Regions from separate parts of the Bacillus sp. iso_77 genome, predicted to be linked through region 3. Evidence: riboswitches for the same ligand, from Rfam matches in the RefSeq annotation. Region 3 holds a riboswitch; each other region holds the start of a gene.
The links. Region 3 has a riboswitch for S-adenosylmethionine ahead of AC0VYC_RS17945 (sugar ABC transporter substrate-binding protein). Riboswitches for the same ligand answer to the same signal wherever they lie in the genome.

Region 1 (3,282 bases), 1.5 Mb from region 3:
CCGTAAGTGTAACCAATTGTTTCCCCTCCAAATCATATAAAAAAGCCTCTTTCTCCTGAGAGAAAGAGGCTTGATGGCGTGTATGCTCGAAGCCTCTCTTATCTCTCAGCACATACGTCTGATGGAATTAGCACCGTGCCCTATAAGACAATGAATTGTCTTGGCGCTGTACTTGCTGCGCCCCACTTCACAGTGGTATTAACGGTCGGTTGCTGTTGGGGTCAAAAGGCCAAATCCCTCGCCCAACTCTCGATAAGAGAAATCAATATGTAATTGTTTCATGTCTGCTTGCATTTCTTAATTCTAGATATTATCAGAGCTGCAGTTCACATGTCAATCTTTTTTCAAAATTGCTTTACAATTCATAAAACAATCCATTACAGTGATTGTATTGTCACGTAACTTGAATAGAAGGTGAAAAAATGGAATTCCAGCAATCGGATGTATTGAAACATTTACCGAAACAATTTTTTGCGTCGCTTGTACAAAAAGTACAGAAAAAAGTGCAGGAAGGGGCAGATGTGATTAATTTAGGTCAAGGAAATCCTGATCAGCCCACTCCTCCACATATTGTGAAAGCGATGCAGGAAGCGGTAGCAAAACCTGAAAATCATCAATACTCCTCATTCCGCGGGACAGCGAAACTAAAAAAAGCTGCAGCTGCTTTTTATGAAAGAGAATATGGCGTCACGCTTGACCCAAAGACAGAGATTGCCATCTTATTTGGAGGGAAAGCGGGACTAGTCGAATTGCCGCAATGTTTACTGAATCCAGGTGATACGCTGCTTGTTCCAGATCCGGGCTATCCTGATTACTGGTCAGGCGCTGTGCTTGCCGGAGCTCGCATGGTCACAATGCCTCTTCTTGAACAAAATGATTTTTTACCTGACTACCACAAATTGTCAGAGCAGGATAAGAATCAAGCAAAATTGATGTACTTAAATTACCCAAATAATCCGACTGGTGCGACTGCAACCCGGACATTTTTTGAAGATACTGTTGCGTTTGCGAATGAAAATAAGATGTGTGTAGTCCATGATTTTGCATATGGCGGCATAGGATTTGACGGCGAAAAGCCCCTTAGTTTCCTGCAAATAGACGGAGCAAAAGAGACAGGTATTGAAATCTATACATTGTCCAAAACGTATAATATGGCTGGTTGGAGAGTCGGTTTTGCAGCAGGGAATGCCTCTGTTATCGAAGCCATTGAGCTTTATCAGGATCACCTGTTTGTGTCACTGTTTAAAGCAACTCAAGATGCAGCAGCAGAAGCACTTTTAAGCGATCAAACGTGCGTACAAGTACAAAATGATCGGTACGAAAAAAGACGAAACACTTGGATTGCTGCATGCAAAGAGATTGGCTGGGACGTCAGTGCGCCAAAGGGCTCGTTTTTTGCTTGGTTAAAGGTGCCTGAAGGGTATACATCGGAAACTTTTTCTGATGTATTATTAGAAAAAGCACATGTTGTTGTTGCACCCGGGAATGGCTTTGGTGCTCACGGTGAAGGCTACGTCAGAGTCGGACTTTTAACAAGTGAGGAGCGGCTAAAGGAAGCCGCTGATCGTATCGCTGCCTTGCAGTTATTTGAAAAAAAGCCATTGACAACGTAAAAAAATGGTGCGATAATTCAGGCAATATTTAAGAAAATTGAATATTCTTATCAAGAGTAGGCAGAGGGACTAGCCCAATGAAGCCCGGCAACCGACTTCCATGAAGCACGGTGCTAATTCTTGCAGCAAGCGCTGAGAGATAAGATTCGGATGAATGAGACGAAACCTCTTTAACGCGCTGATCAAGCACTTAAAGAGGTTTTTTTATTGACCATATACAGGACGCAATCGAAAGGGGATTCCTAGTGAGTGAACTACTGGCAACATACGTACTAACACATCTAGAGGATGAACAAATAGACCGAAAAGCAGAGCAGATCGCACTTGGGTTAACGGTCGGGTCATGGACGGACTTGCCGCAGCTCAAAAAGGAGCAGCTGAAAAAACATAAAGGCCGTGTGGTGAGCGTAAAAGAACAGTCTCCCGCAAATGGTAGTCTGTATCAAACAGAGGTGACCATTGCTTATCCTGAGGCGAACTTTTCAGCTGATATACCAGCGGTGTTGACGACGATTTTTGGAAAGCTTTCACTGGATGGGAAAGTAAAGCTCGTCGATATCGAATTTTCGGAAAGGTTTAAAAGCTGTCTGCCAGGACCGGTATTTGGCATTGAGGGGATACGAAAGAAAGTAGGCGTGTTTGATCGGCCGCTATTGATGAGTATATTTAAAGGCGTGATCGGTCGTGATATGGAGGATTTAAAAGAACAGCTCCGCTTACAGGCTTTAGGTGGAGTAGACTTCATCAAAGATGATGAGATTTTATTTGAAAGCCCATTAGCCCCTTTTGAAGATCGAATCAAGGAAGGAAAAAAGATATTAAAAGAAACATATGAAGAGACAGGACATCGCACGCTTTATGCTGTTAATTTAACTGGTAGAACTTTTGATTTGAAAGATCGAGCAAGAAAGGCAGCCGAACTCGGGGCTGATGCGCTTTTATTCAACGTTTTTGCGTATGGACTTGATGTCATGCAAAGCTTGGCTGAAGATCCAGAGATCCCATTGCCGATCATGGCACATCCGGCAGTGAGCGGTGCAATGACATCATCTCCAGACTATGGATTCTCGCATTCTCTTCTTTTAGGCAAATTAAATCGATATGCTGGTGCTGATTTAAGTCTTTTTCCCTCTCCTTATGGATCAGTCGCCCTTCCGAAAAAAGATGCCATTGGCATTTTCGAAGCATGTGTGAAAGAGGATACAGTTCAACAAACATTTCCTGTCCCTTCAGCAGGCATTCACCCGGGAATGGTGCCGATCTTAATCAAAGATTTTGGACTTGATCATGTCATTAATGCAGGCGGGGGAATTCACGGACATCCGCGGGGAGCAATTGGAGGAGGGAAAGCCTTTCGTTCGATCATTGATGCGGTGGTCAAAAAAGAGTCTATCGAAGAAAAAGCATCAACTTGTCAAGACTTACAAGCAGCACTTGATCTTTGGGGAAGGGTAGCAGAATAAATGAAAAAACCAATTGTATGTTGTGATTTTGATGGTACGATTACGAAAAATGATAATATCATTCGCATCATGAAACAGTTTGCTCCGAAAGAATGGACGAAATGGAAGGATGGTGTTCTAGCAAAAGAGATCACGATCCAAGAAGGCGTCGGGCAGATGTTTCAGTTACTGACGAGTGATCAGAAAGAAGCCATTCGGTCATTTAT
Region 2 (3,282 bases), 770 kb from region 3:
GTAGACCTATAATTAGACAGTATTTTGTCCAATTTTGTTTCACATTTTTACGCTTTTTGTAGAATTTTTTTTAATCAAAAGGAAAACCGCTTAAAATAAGCGGTTTTGTATGTTGTTATTCTCCTAATGCTTCCTTGCGAAGCGTGTCGGCTTTATCCGTTTTTTCCCATGGAAGATCCAAGTCATGACGGCCAAAGTGTCCGTATGCAGCGGTTTGTTTATAGATCGGACGACGTAAGTCAAGCATTTTAATAATGCCAGCTGGACGAAGATCAAAGTTTGCACGTACCACTTCAATTAATTTCTCTTCAGAGGCTTTTCCTGTTCCAAATGTATCAATTGAAATGGAGACAGGCTGTGCAACACCAATTGCATAAGCAAGCTGTACTTCACATGAATCTGCAAGACCAGCTGCTACGATGTTTTTCGCTACATAGCGAGCCGCATATGCTGCAGAACGGTCAACCTTCGTTGCATCCTTACCAGAGAAAGCACCGCCACCGTGACGAGCATACCCGCCATAAGTATCAACGATGATTTTACGTCCAGTTAAACCAGCATCCCCTTGAGGTCCACCGATAACAAAGCGGCCTGTTGGGTTGATGAAGTATTTTGTTTCTTCATCGATCAGTTCACTTGGAACGACAGGGCGGATGACATGCTCTTTTAAGTCGCTTTGAATTTGTTCAAGCGTCACTTCTGGTGCATGCTGTGTAGAAATAACCACCGTATCAATACGAACTGGTTTGTTTTGTTCATCATATTCAACTGTTACTTGAGTTTTTCCGTCTGGACGAAGGTATGCAAGTGTTTCATTCTTGCGTACTTCTGTTAAACGGCGAGATAATTTATGTGCAAGAGAAATCGGCAGTGGCATAAGCTCTTCAGTTTCGTTGTTTGCAAAACCAAACATCAGACCTTGGTCACCTGCACCGATTGCATCAATTTCTTCTTCAGTCATTGTTCCTTCACGTGCTTCAAGCGCTTTGTCTACACCTTGCGCAATATCAGCAGACTGTTCATCAATTGATGTAAGAACCGCACATGTTTCCGCATCAAAACCATATTTCGCACGTGTGTAGCCAATTTCCTTAATCGTGTCACGCACCGTCTTTGGAATGTCGACATAAGTAGACGTTGTAATCTCACCGCTTACTAATACGAGACCGGTTGTTACAGAAGTTTCACAGGCAACACGTGCATTTGGATCTTTCTTTAAAATTTCATCCAAAATGCTGTCTGAAATTTGATCACAGATTTTATCTGGATGTCCTTCGGTCACTGATTCTGAAGTAAATAAACGACGATTTTGACTCATAATGGCTATTTCCTCCTGTACAAGACCACATCATCCCAAGATGAGGCCTCCAATATGATACGGAACTCGTTCCCTCTTATATTTCAACATGTTTATATTAGAGATGTTATTGGCAATTTGTTCATATGATATCCCAAAAATAAAAAAACCATTTCCTTCATTGCGAGGAAAGGGTCTGAGATCGCATGCCTTTCACTCTTATCGCTCAAGGTGTTCTTGTACCTTGCATCAGGTTAGCACCTTGGTTTCTCAGCATGTTCATGCCTTTTTCATAAGAAACCGGTTGCTGGGCTTCATCGGGCCTGTCCCTCCACCAACTCGGGATAAGAGTATCCGTTCAATAAGATATCTTATCTTAAACCCTTGCGTCATGTCAATGGTTCATAGGAATTATCTCCCCTTTTTTTCACCTCATCATTAGCATCACCAAAAAGCATATTTTCATAGCAGAAATGAAAAAACACACACAAAAATGTTTAAATAGTATAGACTATTATTATCAATGTGTTATACTAATCAAAACAAACAAATTCAACGGTAAAGGAAGGGTTTTTTTATGAACTCAGTGGATTTAAAAGAAGATTTGCAGTCATTGCTCTCATTAGAAAATACGCACCAAAATTTATCTGTTCCGAAACTTGTTGAAAAGATTTTGGCACGTAATGAAGGCGTTTTAACTTCAACTGGTGCTGTCCGCGCCACAACGGGTGCCTACACTGGACGTTCGCCTAAAGATAAATTCATCGTAAAAGAAGAAAACTCTGAACATAAAATTGATTGGGGTCAAGTCAATCAGCCGATCTCGAAAGAGGCATTTGATCGTTTATATACAAAGGTTGTGTCATACTTAAAAGAACGTGATGAACTATTTGTCTTTGATGGTTTTGCAGGTGCTGACGAAAAATACCGTATGCCAATTACAGTTGTAAATGAATTCGCTTGGCACAATCTCTTTGCAAAGCAGCTATTCATCAGACCTGATGGATCAACACCATCATCAAACGAAAAACCTTTCACCATCTTATCTGCACCTCACTTTAAAGCAGATCCTGAAACAGATGGCACAAACTCTGAAACGTTTATTATCGTTTCTTTTGAAAAACGGACGATTCTGATCGGTGGAACAGAATATGCAGGAGAGATGAAAAAATCCATTTTCTCTGTTATGAACTACCTGCTTCCTGAACAAGATATTTTATCAATGCACTGCTCTGCTAACGTCGGTCAAGAAGGCGATGTTGCTTTATTTTTCGGCCTTTCAGGTACTGGAAAAACGACGCTTTCTGCAAGTGCAAGCCGCAAGCTGATTGGAGACGATGAGCATGGCTGGTCTAACACAGGTGTCTTCAATATTGAAGGCGGATGCTATGCAAAATGTGTGAACTTAAGTGAAGAAAAAGAACCACAAATTTACAAAGCCATCAGCTTCGGATCAGTGCTTGAAAATGTAGTACTTGATGAAGAAACACGTGAAGCAGATTATGATGACACATTCTTTACTGAAAATACACGTGCGGCTTACCCAATCGAAATGATTGATAACATCGTGAAACCAAGTATTGCAGGTCACCCATCTGCCATCGTCTTTTTAACAGCTGATGCATTCGGCGTTTTACCTCCAATCAGCCGTTTAACGAAAGAACAAGCCATGTACCACTTCTTGAGCGGTTACACAAGTAAATTAGCGGGAACTGAGCGTGGCGTGACGTCACCAGAAACAACGTTCTCTACTTGCTTTGGTTCACCATTCTTACCACTTCCTGCTCATGTCTATGCTGAAATGCTTGGTAAAAAAATCGATGAGCACGGCGCAAAAGTATTCCTTGTGAATACAGGCTGGACTGGCGGCGGCTACGGTACGGGCAAACGAATGAATCTTGCTCATACAAGAGCAATGGTGCAGGCAGCGATCGAAGGCGATCTTGACAACGCTGAAATGATCACTGACGACATCTTCGGATTAC
Region 3 (3,282 bases):
AACTGCTTAACAACCGTGTGTACGACATTCAGACGACACATCAAAATGGGAATGCTCATGGCATTGCGGTCTATGGAACGAAAGCACCTGCAGCCATTGAAGACATCGAAATCAAAGGAAACACTGTGGAAAAGTTAAAGCTAGGTTTTAGTGAAGCCCTTGTGCTAAACGGAAACGTGAAAAAATTCCGCGTGACACATAATACAGTCCGGCATACGGACAATATCGGGATTGATTTAATTGGTTTTGAGAATGTCGCACCTTCTAAAAAGTATGATCAAGTGCGAAATGGTGTCGTATCTAGAAACAAAGTTTATGAGATTACGAGTGTTGGGAATCCAGCGTACGGCAAGGACATCTCCGCAGGAGGAATCTATGTGGATGGCGGGAAAGACATCGTGATTGATCATAACATCAGCCATCATAATGACCTTGGGATTGAGGTCACAAGTGAACATAAAGGGAAGATGGCCGAACGCATTCGCATTGAGCACAATCAAGTATATTTAAATCGTTATACAGGCATCTCCATCGGCGGCTATGACAAGAAGCGGGGCGGAACCACAAACACGACCATCTCCCATAACATTTTGTACAAAAATGACACAGCCGGCTTAGAAGGCGGTCAATTGCTCATGCAATATCAATCGGTGAACAATCGAATCACGAATAATATCATGACAGCCAGTGCTTCGCATTACTTAGTCGTGAATCTTTACGAAGTGAACAAGAAGAATACATTCCAAAAGAATGTCTACGATGACCGCAAAGGTGCAAAAGCCTCACAGTGGGTATGGCGCGGGAAATGGCTGGAAGGCTACAAAACGTATCGCTCGAAAAGCGGTCAAGATAAAGGATCAGCACACCTCAATCCCCAATTTGTGAATGAGAAAAAATATGATTTCCGTCTTAAGGCATCATCACCTGCTAAGAAAATCATCGGCAGTTAAACAAGGCATTCGGTGCAAATGATCATTTTAGAAATTTTCAAAAAAGTCATTGACATTGATGAGACATCACATTAAAGTAAAGAAGACATTTCAACTAAAACAAATTTCATAACGGATCTCTTATCAAGAGAGGCAGAGGGACTGGCCCTATGACGCCCAGCAACCGTTTCTATTTAAGAAATTGGTGCTAATTCCTGCAAAGCTGTTACAGCTTTGACAGATAAGAGAGGAAGACTTCCCGATACATGTTTCATGCAACGGTGATCAAGCCTCTCTTTATCAAGAGAGGCTTTTTTTGATCTCTTTTTTTAGAATCAAAAGACTGGGTTCACAGGCATATTTCCACTTCTTTACCTAGTTTTCCGATGTGAAAAATAAAACAACTTGAGGAGGAACAGCAATGAAACGTAAATATTGGACATCATCTCTTGTATTATTGACGGTCCTGACCGTGCTATTATCTGGTTGCGGTACGGGATCAAGCGCAGGCTCAAAGGCTAGTGCAAACGAAAAGGTCTCCTTTGACAATGTCCCGAAGCGATTTGCAAAAGGACAGGGAGCAAAAATTAAAGTCATCCGTAAAATTGGCGGGGACGATCATACTGCTCAGTTTTTAGCAGGAACGAAGGCAGAAGGTGAAGCGCTAGGCTTTACAGTAGATGTCTACACGGCAAATGGTGATACGGCGAAGTTTCATGATGCCATTTCTCAAGCACTAGAAGAAAACTATGATGGCTTTATCATCTCTCATGGGGATGATGAGGCGACAGTCGCTGATGTGAAGAAGATCACAGCGAAAGGCATTCCAGTTGTGGCGTTTGATTCAAATCCGAAGCTGAAGGACATCAAAGGGGTCACAGTGACGTCTCAAGATGACGAGCAATTAGCGAAAAAATCATTAGATGCACTCGTGGCTGATTTTAAAGGGAAAGCAAATATTGCGTATCTTTGGGTAGACGGATTCCCTCCAATGGTGAGACGAAACAAGGTGTACCAAGAAACGCTCAAACAGCATACAGGAATCAAGGAACTTGACCGATTTGGCGTTGCGGCCTCTGATACATCAGTTCAAACACAAAATGCGGTTGCGGCTATGCTAAATAAATATCCAAAGGGTAAACTGGATGCGATTTTTGCCACGTGGGATGCATTTGCGATTGGTGCCGCAAGAGCTTTAAAAGAAGCAGGAAGAACCGAAGTGAAAATATACGGTATTGATGTGTCTAATGCCGATCTGCAAGAAATGACTGCGAAAGACAGCCCTTGGAAGTACACTGCCGCTGTCGATCCGAAGCTCATTGGCGCAATCGACGTAAGGATTCTTGCGAAGAAACTAGCTGGCGAGAAAACGCCATCTTCCTATGACCTTGAGGCCTCTCTCATTTCACAAAAGCAGCTTCAGGATGCAGGAAAGGCCATCAATATGGTCAATCTTGCAGATGAAGTAAAAGGATTCGGATCATCGACTGCTTTTGAAGAAGACTGGATGAAGACCTTGAAGAAGCATTATGCAAAATAAACAACGTGCACTCTCTTTTCATAGAGGGTGTTTCGTTTTTCAATTGACGATCAGGAGAGAAGGAGGACACCTATGACAACGCCGCTTGTTCATATGAAAAACATTTCGATTGAATTCCCAGGAGTCAAAGCGTTAGATCAAGCAAATTTCACATTAAAAAAAGGCACAGTCCATGCCCTGATTGGGGCGAACGGCGCTGGGAAGTCAACGTTAATGAAAGTTCTCTCTGGTGCTCATTCACATTTTGAAGGAACCATCCACATCAATGGCGAGGCGGCGACCATTCATACACCGAAGGATGCGGCCTCATACGGTGTGCAGACCGTCCATCAAGAAGTGGATACAGCTCTCGTGCCTTATTTAAGTGTTGGCGAAAATATGATGATTCATGAAATGGAGAAAAAACCATTCGTCTGTTGGAAAGAGATTCACCGCAAGGCAGCACAGCTGTTACAAGAGATGGACATTGACATCTCAACGAAGCGTCTTGTGAGTGATTTGACACTGGCAGAAAAACAAATGGTGCTCATTGCCAAGGCTGTGTCGATCAAATGCAGCATTTTAATTTTAGATGAACCAACCGCTCCACTTAGTCATGCAGAAACAAGCAAGTTATTCTCAATGATTCATCAATTGAAAAAGAACGGCACAGGCATCATTTTTATCTCGCATCGCATGCCGGAGATTTTCAACATCTGTGATGAACTGACTGTGATGAAGAATGGAACTGATGTGGCGGCGCACCTCATTAAAGAAACAGATCCAAAGCAGGTCATTGAAGAAATGCTTGGCGCGCCATTAGAGGATCAATTC

Region 1: linked by a shared signal. The riboswitch ahead of mtnW (2,3-diketo-5-methylthiopentyl-1-phosphate enolase) and the one ahead of AC0VYC_RS17945 (sugar ABC transporter substrate-binding protein) in region 3 are both predicted to bind S-adenosylmethionine.
Region 2: linked by a shared signal. The riboswitch ahead of metK (methionine adenosyltransferase) and the one ahead of AC0VYC_RS17945 (sugar ABC transporter substrate-binding protein) in region 3 are both predicted to bind S-adenosylmethionine.

Annotation. Positions count from the first base shown of each region.
Region 1 is NZ_CM149683.1:1,282,245-1,285,526, forward strand. Features, by position in the region: gene mtnK (S-methyl-5-thioribose kinase) at 1-16, opposite strand, end outside; gene AC0VYC_RS06500 (pyridoxal phosphate-dependent aminotransferase) at 423-1,613, shown strand; SAM riboswitch class I at 1,658-1,759, shown strand; gene mtnW (2,3-diketo-5-methylthiopentyl-1-phosphate enolase) at 1,859-3,076, shown strand; gene AC0VYC_RS06510 (2-hydroxy-3-keto-5-methylthiopentenyl-1-phosphate phosphatase) at 3,077-3,282, shown strand, end outside.
Region 2 is NZ_CM149683.1:2,710,805-2,714,086, forward strand. Features, by position in the region: gene metK (methionine adenosyltransferase) at 116-1,318, opposite strand; SAM riboswitch class I at 1,514-1,648, opposite strand; gene pckA (phosphoenolpyruvate carboxykinase (ATP)) at 1,875-3,282, shown strand, end outside.
Region 3 is NZ_CM149683.1:3,481,174-3,484,455, reverse strand. Features, by position in the region: gene AC0VYC_RS17950 (right-handed parallel beta-helix repeat-containing protein) at 1-950, shown strand, start outside; SAM riboswitch class I at 1,068-1,177, shown strand; gene AC0VYC_RS17945 (sugar ABC transporter substrate-binding protein) at 1,351-2,469, shown strand; gene AC0VYC_RS17940 (sugar ABC transporter ATP-binding protein) at 2,542-3,282, shown strand, end outside.